DNA from 3 places in the Blautia sp. MSJ-36 genome. Region 2 is predicted to be linked to each of the others. Evidence: predicted binding sites of a transcription regulator. Region 2 holds the regulator's gene; each other region holds the start of a gene.
The links. Region 2 encodes Rex, which represses fermentation and respiration genes when NADH is low (regulators of the CRP and FNR family bind a similar motif). Its sites were predicted from a motif close to ATTGTTAANTANTTAACAAT; they were not measured.

Region 1: KQI39_RS03980 (L-lactate dehydrogenase) is a predicted target of Rex. The motif match lies at 2,088-2,107, and genes of this name have one in related genera.
Region 3: KQI39_RS00395 (CoB--CoM heterodisulfide reductase iron-sulfur subunit B family protein) is a predicted target of Rex. The motif match lies at 1,433-1,452, and genes of this name have one in related genera.

What each region holds. Positions count from the first base shown of each region.
Region 1 is NZ_JAHLPQ010000003.1:144,565-149,523, reverse strand. It holds gene KQI39_RS03985 (Tex family protein) at 1-1,045, opposite strand, end outside; gene KQI39_RS03980 (L-lactate dehydrogenase) at 1,118-2,065, opposite strand; gene KQI39_RS03975 (FMN-binding protein) at 2,408-3,973, opposite strand; gene KQI39_RS03970 (penicillin-binding Tp47 domain C-containing protein) at 4,136-4,959, opposite strand, start outside.
Region 2 is NZ_JAHLPQ010000001.1:194,743-199,701, forward strand. It holds gene KQI39_RS00890 (YfhO family protein) at 1-453, opposite strand, end outside; gene KQI39_RS00895 (ABC-F family ATP-binding cassette domain-containing protein) at 492-2,408, opposite strand; gene KQI39_RS00900 (redox-sensing transcriptional repressor Rex) at 2,623-3,270, shown strand; gene KQI39_RS00905 (NAD(P)H-hydrate dehydratase) at 3,331-4,848, shown strand; gene alr (alanine racemase) at 4,845-4,959, shown strand, end outside.
Region 3 is NZ_JAHLPQ010000001.1:80,469-85,427, forward strand. It holds gene KQI39_RS00390 (L,D-transpeptidase family protein) at 1-1,153, shown strand, start outside; gene KQI39_RS00395 (CoB--CoM heterodisulfide reductase iron-sulfur subunit B family protein) at 1,516-2,310, shown strand; gene KQI39_RS00400 (4Fe-4S dicluster domain-containing protein) at 2,307-2,696, shown strand; gene KQI39_RS00405 (4Fe-4S binding protein) at 2,701-4,689, shown strand; gene KQI39_RS00410 (hydrogenase iron-sulfur subunit) at 4,680-4,959, shown strand, end outside.

The DNA of each region.
Region 1 (4,959 bases), on a different contig from region 2:
GCGCTGTTGGATAAATCACGGTGGTATCCAGAACTTTTCCGGTCGGATCTACCACTGCCAGCTTACATCCTGTACGGAAGGCCGGGTCCCATCCAAGAACGACCTGTCCTGCGATTGGAGGCTGCATGAGAAGCTGCTCCAGATTTTTGCCAAAGACATGGATGGCACCGTCTTCTGCTGCCTCTGTAAGAGCGCTTCGGATCTCACGCTCAATGGCCGGTCCGATGAGACGTTTGTAACTGTCCTCAATGGCTTCCTTCAATACCGGTGTGGTATTAGGATTGTCACGGACGATCACCTGTTTCTCCAAATAACGGATAATCTCTTCCTCCGGTGCAAGAATCTTCACAGTAAGGAATTTCTCTTTCTCGCCACGGTTCAGGGCAAGGACACGATGACCTGCAAGCTTCTTCACCGGCTCCTCGAAATCGTAATACATCTCGTATACGGACTGCTCTTTCTCATCTCTCGCAGTAGAGCAGATCGTTCCTTTATCCATAGTTCTCTTACGGATGTTGATACGATAGTCCGCCTCATCGGAAATATGCTCTGCAAGGATATCTCTGGCGCCGCTGATGGCTTCTTCCACAGTTTTGACTTCTTTTTCTTCGGAAAGAAATGCTTTTGCCTCTTCTTCAAGAGGTTTCTTCGTCATCTGAAGAAGAATGATATCAGCCAGCGGTCCCAGACCTTTTTCCCTGGCGATGATGGCACGTGTACGGCGTTTCGGGCGGTATGGGCGGTAAAGGTCTTCTACCACAACAAGTGTCTGAGCTGCCTCGATCTGTTTCTTCAGTTCCGGAGTCAGCTTGCCCTGCTCCTCAATGCTTCCGAGAACCTGGGCTTTTTTGTCCTCAAGATTTCTTAAATAGGTAAGTCTCTCGTTAAGGTTACGAAGCTGTTCGTCATTGAGAGTACCGGTTGCTTCTTTACGGTATCTGGAAATAAAAGGAATGGTGCAGCCTTCGTCGATCAGTTTGACTGCTGCCTCGACCTGCCATTTCTCAACGTTCAATTCTCTGGTAATTACCTGAATAATATCCATTTTTATCTTTCTCCCGTTGTTTCAAATTTGCCTGAGGCTGCATTTCCCTCTTTACACAGCTTCTGACATTTATCAAAGATCAATCTGTGCGATCACGTCTTTCAGAGCATTAGCGCTTGCGTGAAGCTTCTCTGTCTCCTCCTCGGTCAGAGGAACACGGACAATTCGTTTCACACCATTCGGTCCGATGGAAGCCATAGTGCTAAGACATACGTCTTCAATGCCATACTCTCCGTGAAGCATGGTTGATACACTGACTATTGTATCAGATGCTGCAAGAAGAAGCGAGCAAAGTCTGCAGACAGATACGGCTACCGCATAAAATGTGGCACCTTTCTTGGCAATAACAGTTGATCCTGAAGTATGAACATACTCCAGAACTTCCTCTCTGTCAAGTGGCGGCAGATCTTTCTGATCCTCATGAACGATCTTGTCAAATTCATCAAGGGTCGCACCTGCAACAAAGGCTCTTGACCACGGTACAAAGGAGGTATCTCCGTGCTCTCCGAATACATAGGCGTGAATATTTTTCTCCGATACGCCATAGTGCTGGGAAAGTCTGCAGCGGAGACGGGCAGTGTCCAGTGCAGTTCCGGAACCAAGGATCTGACGCTCCGGAAGACCGGAAATTTTTGCAAATGCATACGTCATAATGTCACATGGATTACTTACAATAATATAAAGCGCCTTAGGAGCCACCTTTACGATCTCCGGAGTGATACTTTTCATGATGTTGACATTAGTCTGTGTCAGCTCGATACGTGTCTGTCCTGGCTTTCTGGCAATACCGGAAGTGATGATGACAATATCAGAATCAGCTGCATCCGGATAATCTCCTGCCACGATGGAGATCGGTTCACGGAAACTGGTTCCCTGGTCAATGTCCATGACCTCGCCCTCTGCCTTCTGTTTGTTGATGTCGATCAGGACGATTTCTGAGGCAATGCTCTTCTGTGATAAGGTGTAGGCGATGGTTGCACCTACGCTTCCTGCTCCGATGATCGTAATTTTACTGCTCATGTTTGTTCTCCTTTCAGCGTTGTTTGTCACATAAATAACAATTTTAATTACACACATTCAAACATAACATAAAATATAGTTGTATGCAATAAAATTATGGCTGTATTTTCCAGGATGTTTTGCGTTAATTATTGATGTAATTCAAATTTCTTTTTATATATTCTGTCTTTTTTTTTATTATTCTGTGTATTGATCTGTTATTTTTTTGTCGATATAAGGGTAAAAAGGTAGAATATCTCCTTATACATGAACATAAAAACCCCGGGAACTTCCTGGATTATGTGAAGTTCCCGGGGTTTTTGACTTAGTCATAACCGAATAACTGCTTTGCAGTTAATTCGGTTATTTTTTTGCCTGTGCAAGCGCTTTCTGTGCTGCTCCCAGAATACCCTCAGATGAAAGTGTTGCTCCACTGACGGTATCAATACCATCTGCAGTCTGATTTGCCATGATCTGAGGATAAATGGTATTCCATGCCTCATTAAAGAATTCCGGAGTATCATTATTCGTCTGTGTAATCTCAACAATCTGACCTCCTGAGATGGTTACGGTCAGTCTTGTTTTTCCGCCATATCCAAAAGCTGATCCCTGATAAGTTCCATCGATATACATTCCTGCGGGGGTCGGTTCCGGCTCTTCGGTAGGCTCCGGTATTACATCAGGATTCTCCGGATCTGGAGTCGGTGTTACATTTGGATCTTCCGGATCGATTGTCGGTTCCGGTGTTGCCGTTGGAACCGGCGTTGCGGTCGGCTTCGGCGTTGCCGTTGGTTTTGGTGTTGCCGTTGGCTTTGGTGTCGGTTTCTTTGTCGGAGTTGGAGTTACTTTCTTACCATATTCCGGATTAAGTGCAGACTTCAGAGCCTTTTTCACAGCATTCAGAATTCCGTTGGAAGAGTAGGTTGCTCCGCTGACGGTATCAATATCGTCTACATAATCCGTTCCCACAATCTGCTCTTCCAGCACACTCCATGCTTTTTCGAAAAACATCGGAGTATCTGAGTTTTCCTGTTTTACCGCTGTGATAATTCCATCCTTGATGGTTACAGTCACTTTTACATCTCCGCTGTAACCTTTTGCGGATGCTTTGTATGTACCATCCAGATATTTTTTCGGACTGTCAGGATCTGGATTTGCAGTTGGCTTTGGTTTCTTTGAAGGGGCTTTTGTTGGCGTTGGTGTGGAGGTCGCCACAGGTGCAGGGGTGACCTGCTGGCTGCTTCCATCTGCCGCTGCCTGGGATAATGCATTCTGAACTGCCTGGATAATTCCGTTGGAAGAATAGGTTGCGCCGCTGACTGCATCCACATTTGGTGTATTTCCCGCAATCATTCTGCTGATTACGCCCTGTGCGGACGCAAAATAGGAAGCAGTTTCGCCGGAAGCGTCCAGGATATCAATGGCTGCAATCTTTCCACCGCTGATGGTTACACGGACGCGGATGGTTCCGCCGAATCCGGTTCCGGAGCCTTCGTAGGTTCCGTCTTTATATCCATTTGCCGGAACATCTGCTACAGGAGTCTGGGTAGAGCCCTGTCCGGCTGCACTGGCATTATTTCTGGCTGATTCTGATACGGTTCTTTTTCCTGAGCTTTTTTTTGCTGCTGTTTTTTTCGTACTTTTCTTGGATGTGCTTTTCTTTGACGTACTGCTCTTTTCTGCTGCTGTACTGTTGTTGTCTGTTGGATCAGAAGTCTCCTCATAACCGAGATATTTTTCCAGTTCAGAAGCAGACATGACCATTGTGTCTGCTTTCTGGACAGATTCCGTATTTGCATCGGAGCCCTGCGCTTTTATACCTGAAAATACAAGTGCCGCAATTACAGCAGCTGCAGGGATCAGCTTCGGCCAGGGTACTTTTGGTGTGCCATTTTCAGCTGGCTTTTTATCTTTTAAATCTTTTTCCATAATTCTTTTTCTCCCCTCTTTTTGTGCGGCTTCTGTCAGGTATATGCTTTTTCGGGCGTTTCCAGTCATTTTCCGAACCGCCACAAAAAATGAGCAGACCTCTGCCGCAGATATTTCCGTATACCTGCGGCAGAGGTTCTTACTCTTTTATGAACCGTTGTATTATTTAACAGTTACCACAAATTTCTTTGTAATTCCGTTGCATTTAACGGTGATGGTTGCCTTACCTTTTCTGATTCCTTTTACAACACCTTTGCTTGTTACGGTTGCAACTTTCTTGTTGCTGCTTATGTATGTAACTTTGGAAGCTGGTGCTGCTTTGGATTTGATGGTTGTTGTTTTTCCTTTTGCAATAGTTGCAGAGGATTTTGTAAGTGTAAAGGTCGGGTTCTTAACTGTCAGCTTGTAGGTTGCTTTCAGTTTTCCGCTTGTTGCTGTAATTGTTACAGTTCCGGCTTTGATTCCCTTTACGGTACCTGTCTTGCTGTTTACAGTGGCAATCTTTGTATTGCTGCTCTTGTATGTTACAGAAGATACTCCGGCCAGTGTTGCTTTTACAGTGGCTGTTTTTCCTTTGTAAACAACTGCAGATTTCTTTGCAAATTTTACAGATGGAGCTTTTACAGTTACTTTGCAGGTTGCTGTTGCGTTTCCGCAGTTTGCAGTGATCACTGCAGTTCCGGCTTTCACACCTTTTACAACACCTGTGCTTGATACTGTTGCTACTGCTTTGTTGCTGGTTGTATATGTTACTGTCTTAGCTGTATCATTTGAAGTTGCCTTCAGAGTAACTGTTTTTCCTGTGTAAATGGTTGCAGATGTTTTGTCAAGAGTAACTGTCACTTTTACAAGAGCTGCTTCTGCTGCCTTAAGATGCTCAAGTGCCTCATCAACCTCTGCCTGTGTTGCATCTTCTCTTGCAAGAAGCTCTTCTGCCTCCTGAAGCTCTGTCTGCATTGCTGCCCAGGTCGCTTTTGTATAATCGT
Region 2 (4,959 bases):
CTGGCAAAGACCGTAACAGCAGGATAAAAGGACAACAAAAAAAGTTCTTGCAGATTCCGTGTTTTCTGTCAGATATTTCCGGAAGCGGTTTACAAGAAAAATACTGAAGGTCATGGAAGCCAGAGATAATTTCAGCAGTACCAGGATGTCAAAAAATGAATGGAGATTTTCTTTTGGAAAAAAGACACTCAGAAGCATAAACGGGGAGGAAAGATAATAGCTGAAAACAGCGATATTGGTACCTCCCAGTGTTTTTCCAAATGTATAAAAAATGCTGTTTTTCTGCGCCAGAACATCCTTGAAATAAGCATAAAAATCCAGATACTGAATGCTGGCATCATCCACAGCCAGTGATTTGTTGCCAAAAGGGGCATAGCCACAGGTGATAAATAAAATCAGTAAAACTGCAAAAGTAAGACCAAATGCAGAAAAATAAATGCGCTTCTTTTTCACAGGTTCCTCCTCCGGGATGATTATAACAGAGCTGGCCGTCAGGCCAGCTCTTCCCATTTTTCATAAAGTTCTTCCAGTTCTTCCGAAATGGCAGCTTTTTCACGGCTTAATTTGGTACATTCTGCCACGTTGGTGCAGACATCCGGGAGAACCATGGTATCGTCAATTTCCTTATCTCTTGTTTCCAGTTCCTCAATGCGGGCTTCCACTTTTTTCAGTTCTGCTTCCCGTTTTCGTTTCTTCGCCTGTTCTTCTTTCATCTGCTGCCAGGAAAGTTTGTTTTCGGAAACCGTTTTTTCTTCCTGAGGGGCCTCGGGAGAATCAATTCCCGGAGCATAGGCGCTGGTCAGTTCTTCTTTTTTCTCCAGATAGTAATCATAATCGCCAATGTAATTGACCACAGCCTGATTGGTAAGTTCCATGATCCTGGTTGCGGTCTGATTGATGAAATAACGGTCATGGGAGACATAAAGGACAGTACCGGTGTAACTTACCAGTGCTTCTTCAAGGATTTCCTTGGAAGCGATATCCAGATGGTTGGTAGGCTCATCCAGAATCAGGAAATTGGCTTCGGAGAGCATCAGCTTGGCAAGGGAAACACGGCCTCGTTCTCCACCGGAAAGTGCGGAGATTTCTTTAAATACATCGTCTCCGGTAAAAAGAAATGCTGCAAGCATATTTCGGATTTCGGTCTCTGTAAGAGTCGGATACGTATCGGAAATCTCCTGGAAAATAGTCTTATCCATATGAAGAACATGATGTTCCTGGTCATAATAACCGATCTGCACCTTGGAACCAAGAGAAAATTTTCCGGCATCTGCTTCGAGAAGACCATTGATAATTTTCAGCATGGTAGTTTTGCCGGTTCCGTTGTTTCCGATCAGTGCCACACGTTCGCCACGTTTGATATCAAAAGAAATATCGGAGAACAGAGTCTGTCCCGGAAATGCCTTGGAGAGTTCCTCCACATGCAGGACATCGTTTCCACTTAATACACGGGGTTCCAGGGAAATCCGCATACGATCCTGAATTTCCAGAGGTTTTTCGATACGCTGTACACGATCCAGCATCTTCTCACGGCTTTCGGCACGTTTGATAGATTTTTCTCTGTTAAAGGACTTCAGTTTGGCAATGACTGCTTCCTGATGTTTGATGTCTCTCTGCTGATTTAAGTATGCCTTGTACTGGGCATCGCGTAGCTGGGCTTTTTTAAGAGCATAAGCAGAGTAGTTTCCACTGTAGACACGGGTCTGTCCGGCCTCAATCTCCACTACCTTTGTGACAACTTTATCAAGGAAATAACGGTCATGGGAGACAATAAATACAGCTCCCGGATAATTCAGAAGGTAGGTTTCCAGCCATGAGATACTTTCCATATCCAGGTGGTTGGTAGGCTCATCCAGAAGCAGGATATCCGGTTTGGAGAGAAGCATCTTGCCAAGGGCAACACGGGTTTTCTGCCCTCCGGAAAGCGTCTCGATCTGTTTGTCAAAATCCTCTTCTGTAAAACCAAGACCCTTTAAAACACCGGTCAGTTCACTTTTGTAGGCATAACCGTTTTCCAGTTCAAACTGATGGGTAAGACGGGTGTAAGTCTCCATCAGACGGTTCAGGTCCTCGCCCTGTACATGGTTCATTTCCTGCTCCAGATTACGGATGCGGCGTTCCATATCAATGATGTGCTGCTTGGTGGTAAGAAGTTCTTCATAAATCGTATGGTGCCCGTGAATGTCCTGATACTGGGCCAGATAGCCGATATTTTTGTCACGTGCAAGAACAACATTGCCGGAATCAGCGGAAATTTCCTGCATGATGATCCGAAGAAGGGTTGTTTTTCCTGCACCGTTGCATCCGATAAGGGCCGCTTTTTCCCGGTCTTCAATATGGAAGGATGCGTCATTTAAAATTACTTTTTCGCCAAAGGCTTTGCATATATTCTGACATGATAAAATCATAAAAACTGTCCTCCTGTATAAAGAATTGTCTCTGTCTGGTCATAAAACAGGGAAAATCCTCCACCTATTATAACGGAAACCGCCAGGATTTCAAAGAAAAAATCAATTTTTTAAAAAAATATGAAGAAATTTGTACAGAACTCACAACTTTAATTGACAGGAAAATGTCAATTCGGTATAATTAACCTAGTGTAAGGTAAGGAGGAGAACTATCGTGGAGACAAAACAAATCTCGAAAGCGGTGATTAAGCGTCTGCCACGCTATTACCGCTACTTAGGAGAGCTGATGGAAGACAATGTAGAGCGTATTTCTTCCAATGAATTAAGTAAGAAGATGCATACCACAGCTTCCCAGATCCGTCAGGATCTCAATAATTTCGGCGGTTTCGGGCAGCAGGGGTATGGCTATAATGTACATTATCTTTATACGGAAATTGGTAAAATTCTCGGATTGGACATCGTTCATCCGATGATCATTTTAGGTGCCGGTAATCTGGGACAGGCACTTGCCAATTATGTGGACTTTGAGAAACGTGGCTTCAAGCTGGTGGGAATTTTTGATGTAAATCCTGTGCTTGAGGGTATTGCAGTCCGCGGACTTGAGATTCAGATGCTCAGTGAACTTCCGTTTTTCCTGAGAGAAAATAATGTAGAGATTGCAATTCTCACTCTTCCGAAGAACAAAGCCAAAGAAATGGCAGATATTCTGGTGGAGAACGGAATCAAAGCAATCTGGAATTTTGCACATCTTGATCTGGAGACACCGGATGATGTAATTGTGGAGAACGTGCATCTTTCCGAAAGTCTTATGACACTGTCTTATAATCTGAGTAAATACAGGCAGGAGCATGTGGAAAAGTAGAAAGTGTTAAGCTGCCGGAAACGGCAGCTTTCTCTATTAAGAGGGGAGGCAGGGCACAGCATGAAAAAAATTGTTACCTGCGAGGAGATGAAGAAGCTGGATGGTGCCACCATTCATCATATCGGAGTGGCATCAGAAGTTCTGATGGAGCGGGCAGCACTGAAAGTAGTAGAAGAAATAGAGAAATATCTCGAAAAAAATGAAAGAATACTGGTTGTATGCGGAAGCGGCAATAACGGAGGCGATGGTATTGCCGTTGCCAGACTGCTTTATCTGAAGGGAATCCGGGCAGAATTCTGCATGGTCGGAAACAAAGACAAAATGACCAGAGAAACGGTGCTTCAGTATAAAATTGCCACAGGATATCAGGTCCCGGAAGTGAATAACCCGGACTGGAGTGAATATACTACTATAGTAGATGCCGTGTTTGGCGTAGGCCTGGTGCGTCCGATCGAGGGACATTATGCGGAAGTTATTCATGAGATGAACAGTGCCCGGGCAAAAAAGATCGCTGTTGACATCCCATCAGGAGTAAACGGAGATACAGGCCTGGAAATGGGAATTGCCTTCAGCGCGGATCTGACTGTTACGTTTGGTTACCGGAAAAGAGGACTTTGCTTTTATCCGGGCAGATTGTATGCAGGAAAGATTGTTACCGCTGATATCGGAATCTATGAGCAGGAAGCTGTAAAGGCATCTGCATGTTGTCTGGAGCAGGAAGACCTGAAACTGTTTCCGGAGCGTGATCCCGGCGGAAATAAGGGAACTTTTGGAAAAATTCTATTTGTTGCCGGAAGCGAGGGAATGTGCGGGGCTGCTTATTTAAGCGCCAGTGCTGCTCTTCATGCCGGGGCGGGAATGGTAAAAATTCAGACAGTAGAAGAAAACAGGATTCCATTGCAGATTCTTCTTCCGGAGGCTATGGTATGCACCCGGTTTGATGAGGAATCCAACGAACAGCTTCTTTCCTGGTGTGATATCCTTGTGATTGGACCGGGACTGGGAACATCGGGGGCCAGCCGTGAGAGAGAACAGTGGTTTCTTACGGCAGCCGCCCGGGAGAAAAAGCCACTGATTCTGGATGCAGACGGACTGAATCTTCTGGCAATGCATCCTCAGTGGAAGGAATTCCTGGGTGAAAATGTTATTCTGACGCCGCATATCGGTGAGATGAGCAGACTTTGTGTAAGAACCATATCGGAAATCCAGGGAACAATTGCACAGACCGCAGTGGACTATGCGAAAGAAACCGGTACCGTATGTGTCCTGAAAGATGCCTGTACAGTAATTACAGATGGGAAAGGCGATCTGTATTTGAACCTTTCCGGTAATTCCGGTATGGCAACTGCCGGAAGCGGAGATGTGCTTTCCGGGCTTCTGGCAGGAGTATTATGTATGTATCTGAAAACGGAGGAACATCCCTCCATGGTTTTAAAGGCCGCGTTAGGTGTTTATCTTCACGGACTTTGCGGCGATCTTGCAGCCGCTGAAAAAGGAAAGCGCAGTATGCTGGCAGGCGATATCATTGAATATCTGCCCCAGGCTTTAGCGATAGGTGAAGAGGAGTCAAAATCATGAAAAAATACGAGAGAGTCAAGGCACTGGTATCTCTGGATGCCATTGCTCATAATTTTGAGGAAATGCACAGAAATGTGAAAGAAGGAACAAAAATCATTGCAGTGATCAAGG
Region 3 (4,959 bases), 110 kb from region 2:
TGAGGAAGATCTTCTGAATAAGCTTACAGACCTTCAGAAACAGAGAGAAGAGAACCGGAAGATTTTTCCAAAGGAAGAAAACGTAAATCTGGAATGCCAGATCGAGGAAGATGAGGAGCAGGAAAAACAGGCTCTGGATCTTTCCAATTTCGGAACGGAAGAAAGAAAATCTTCCACCGATGCATCCATTCAGTACAATGAGGAGAAAAAAGAATTCATCCTTGTGAAACAGGTACAGGGCACGGAGATTGATCCGGATAAACTGGAGACCACCGTGGACACAAATCTGAATGCGGCATTTGATACAGCTCTTCTGGGGGATGCCATTACAGTACCGTTGAACAAGCATGTATATATCAGTCCGGCAGTGACAGCAACGGAAGATATGGAAAATAAAGTGGCAGGTTTGAATGACCAGCTGAAGAAATATAGGAGTTCCACAGTGACTTACACATTTGGAAGTGAAACGGTTGTGCTGGATGCAGACACCATCAGTTCCTGGCTGAAAGCAGAAGGTGAGACCCTGACTCTGGATGAGGATGCCATCAAAACCTATATCAGCGATCTTGCCAACAAATACAATACCATTTATGTTCCCCGTACTTTTCATACCTCAACGGGAACGGATGTGACCATTGAGGGGAATGAGTACGGATACCGGATCGACCAGGACGGAGAGTACGCACAGCTTGTGGAAGATCTGAAAAGTGGTACTGCAGTTACCCGTGATCCCGTTTACAGCAAAACCGGTTATCAGAGAAACGGAACTGACGATCTTGCAGGCAGCTACATAGAAGTCAGCCTGGATGCCCAGCATCTGTGGCTTTATAAAGATGGAAACCTTGTGACAGAAACGGATATTGTCAGCGGAAAACCGGTGAAGGGCCGGGAAACATACCGTGGTGCATGGCCCATTGCCTACAAAGCAAGCCCGTATAATCTGTCAAGTGCAGAGTATGGATACAATGTAAAAGTCAATTACTGGATGCCTTTTGTCTACGGACAGGGCCTTCATGATGCTTCCTGGCAGTCTTCTTTTGGAGGAAACCGGTATAAGACCAACGGAAGCCACGGATGTATCAACCTGCCAAAGGATCAGGCGGCACTGATCTATGAGACGATTGATGCGGGATACCCGATCATTATTTACTGATTGAAAAAAGCTTCGGAGAAATCCGGAGCTTTTTTATGTCACAGGAAATCACAACACCGTGTCATTAATGAGAAGAATTTTCAAAAGTGTGTTAAAAAAAACACAAGAAATTACTGGAAATGACTTGTAGAAATAAGAATATCGTGTTATGATGGTTCAAGAAATCGAGCTAATACACTTCTTAATTGCGGAGGAAGAGTGTTTTACCTCTTTTATTTGAGCACTTTTAAGAAAAATTCTCAAGTAAGTGTTAGTCAGGTTTCCTTTTTTTATGTATATATTGTTAAAAAATAAACAATATTTAGATAAAAAAGATGCATTTAAACCGTCAGATTTTAGACTAAGAAAGGATAATGAAAAGTATGAAGTACAGTTATTATCCGGGTTGCACCCTGAGAACAAAGGCCAAAGATCTGGATGAGTATGCCAGAGCCAGTGCCGCAGCCCTTGGGTTTGAGCTTGAGGAGATCGAGGACTGGCAGTGTTGTGGTGGTGTTTATCCGCTTGGCACAGACGAGATCGCAACAAAGCTTTCTTCCGTCCGTGCGTTAAACCAGGCAAAAGAAAAAGGCCAGGATCTGGTGACGATCTGTTCAGCCTGTCATCATGTGATCAAGCGTGTCAATGATGATATGAAAAATGTGGAAGATATCCGGACCAGAGCCAACAATTATATGCAGTTGGAAGCTCCCTATGAAGGAGAGACAACCGTTCTCCATTATCTGGAGGTTCTCCGGGACAGAGTCGGTTTTGATAAACTGAAAGAAAAAGTAGTAAATCCTTTTACCGGAAAGAAGATCGGAGCCTATTACGGATGTCTGCTTCTGAGACCTGGAAAGATCATGGTATTTGATGATCCGGAAAATCCAAGGATCATGGAGGATTTTATCCGTGCCCTTGGCGCTGAGCCTGTGATCTATCCTTACAGAAATGAATGCTGTGGAGGATATATATCCCTGAAAGAAAAAGAAATGTCACAGAATATGTGTGAAAAGATCGAAGAAAGTGCAGCCGGATTTGGCGCAGATATGCTGATCACTGCCTGTCCACTGTGCAAATATAATCTGAATAAAAATGCCGGAAACAGACTGCCGGTTTACTATTTTACAGAGCTTCTGGCAGAAGCCCTTGGCGTCAAAGAGGAGGTGGCAAAATGAGAGATAACCATTCTGCTGCGGAAAAAATAAAGGAGATCAGTGGAACCAATCCTTTAAAATGCATGAAATGCGGCAAATGTTCCGCAACCTGCCCTTCTTTTGACGAGATGGATATCAAACCTCATCAGTTTGTATCCTATGTGATCAATGAAAATATCGAAGCACTTGTAAATTCAGCATCCCTTTGGAAATGCCTTTCCTGTTTTGCCTGTGTGGAGCGCTGTCCGAGAGACGTAAAACCCGGAAAGATCATTGACGGGGCAAGACAGCTTGTTGTCCGGGAAAAAGGTGGCAACTATCTTTCACCAGATGAGATCCCGGAACTTCTTGATCCGGATCTTCCTCAGCAGCTGCTGGTAAGTGCATTCAGAAGATACAGGAGGTGAGAACGTGCAGAGAATCGGTGTATTTGTCTGTCATTGCGGAAGTAATATTGCCGCTACGGTAGACGTAAAAAAAGTTGTGGAAGTCATAGCGAAAGAGCCGGGTGTTGTTCACGCCGAGGATTACCAGTATATGTGTTCCGAGGCAGGTCAGTCCAGGATTCAGGAAGCCATCCGTGAAAAAAATCTCACAGGTGTGGTTGTCTGTTCCTGTTCCCCGCGTATGCATGAGGCAACTTTCCGCAAAGCAGCGGAAAAAGCAGGCCTGAATCCATACATGGTGGAGATCGCAAACATCCGTGAGCACTGTTCCTGGATCCACAAGGATATGCAGGAAGCTACAGAAAAAGCAGTGATCCTTGCAAGGGCAGCAGTAGCAAAAGTAAATTTAAATACTCCCCTTCAGCCGGGAGAAAGCCGCGTTACAAAGAGAGCACTGATCATCGGAGGCGGTATCGCCGGAATCCAGACAGCCCTTGATATTGCTGATGCAGGCTATGAAGTTGATATCGTGGAAAAAACGCCAAGTATCGGCGGAAGAATGTCACAGCTTGACAAAACCTTCCCTACTTTGGACTGTTCCGCATGTATCCTTACCCCGAAAATGGTGGAGGCTGCAGCCCACGAAAAGATCAATATCTATACATACAGTGAGGTGGAAAAGGTTTCCGGTTTCGTAGGAGATTTCACCGTTGATATCCGCAAAAAAGCACGCAGTGTCAACATGGACAAATGTACAGGCTGCGGTGTCTGTCAGGAGAAATGTCCGTCCAAAAAAATCCCTAACGAATTCAACAGAGGCCTGAACAACCGGACAGCCATCTACACGCCGTTTGCCCAGGCCATCCCAAATGTTCCGGTAATCGACCGGGAGCATTGCCTGAAATTCAAGACCGGTAAATGCGGTGTCTGTTCCAAGGTATGTCAGGCAGGAGCTGTTGATTATGATCAGCAGGACGAGATCGTGACACAGAAATACGGAGCTATCGTAGTGGCAACAGGATTTGATACCATCAAACTCGACCGGTATGATGAATACGCATACAGCCAGAGTAAAGACGTGATCACTTCCCTGGAACTGGAGCGTATCATGAATGCTGCAGGACCTACAAAAGGACATCTTGAGCGCCTTTCCGATGGAAAAGCACCGAAAGAGATCGTATTTATCCAGTGTGTGGGAAGCCGTTGTGCGGATGACCGCGGAAAGCCATACTGTTCCAAGATCTGCTGTATGTACACAGCAAAACATGCCATGCTGATCCGTGATAAATATCCGGATACCAATGTGACGGTATTTTATATTGATGTCCGTACACCAGGTAAAAACTTTGATGAGTTTTACAGAAGAGCAGTTGAGCAGTATAGCGTAAACTACATCAAAGGTCAGTTAGGAAAAGTAATTCCGCAGCCGGATGGAACACTTCTTGTTCAGGGCTCGGATCTTCTTGATAATAAGCAGATCTTCAAGAAAGCAGATATGGTAGTTCTTGCAACAGCCATTGAGCCGAATCCGGATGTACGTAAGATTGCTACTATGCTTACTGCAAGTATTGACACCAACAATTTCCTCACAGAAGCCCATGCAAAACTTCGTCCTGTAGAATCACCCACAGCAGGAATCTTCCTTTCTGGTGTATGTCAGGGACCAAAGGATATCCCGGAGACTGTTGCTCAGGCAGGAGCTGCGGCTGTAAAAGCCATCGGCCTTCTTGCAAAGAACAAGCTGACCACCAATCCATGTACGGCAAAATCCGACGAGCTTCTCTGCAACGGATGTTCTACCTGTGCAAATGTGTGTCCGTACGGAGCGATTTCCTATGAGGAGAAAGAGGTCAACGATCATGGTATCCGTGAGACAAGAAGAATTGCAGTTGTCAATACAGCACTTTGTCAGGGCTGCGGTGCCTGCACAGTAGCCTGCCCGTCAGGAGCCATGGATCTTCAGGGCTTCTCCAACAGACAGATTATCGCGGAGGTGGATGCAATATGTCGATAGAAACAAAGGAAGAATTCAGACCAAAGATCGTGGCGTTCTGCTGTAACTGGTGCAGCTACGCCGGAGCGGACCTTGCAGGAAGCAGCCGTTTAAGCTATCCGGCGGATGTAAAGATCATCCGTGTTCCCTGTTCCTGCCGTGTCAATCCCATGTTCATCCTCCGGGCTTTTGAAAAAGGCGCCGATGGTGTAATCATGTGCGGATGCCATCCGGGGGACTGCCATTACAGCACCGGAAATTATTACGCAAGAAGACGTATGACACTTCTTT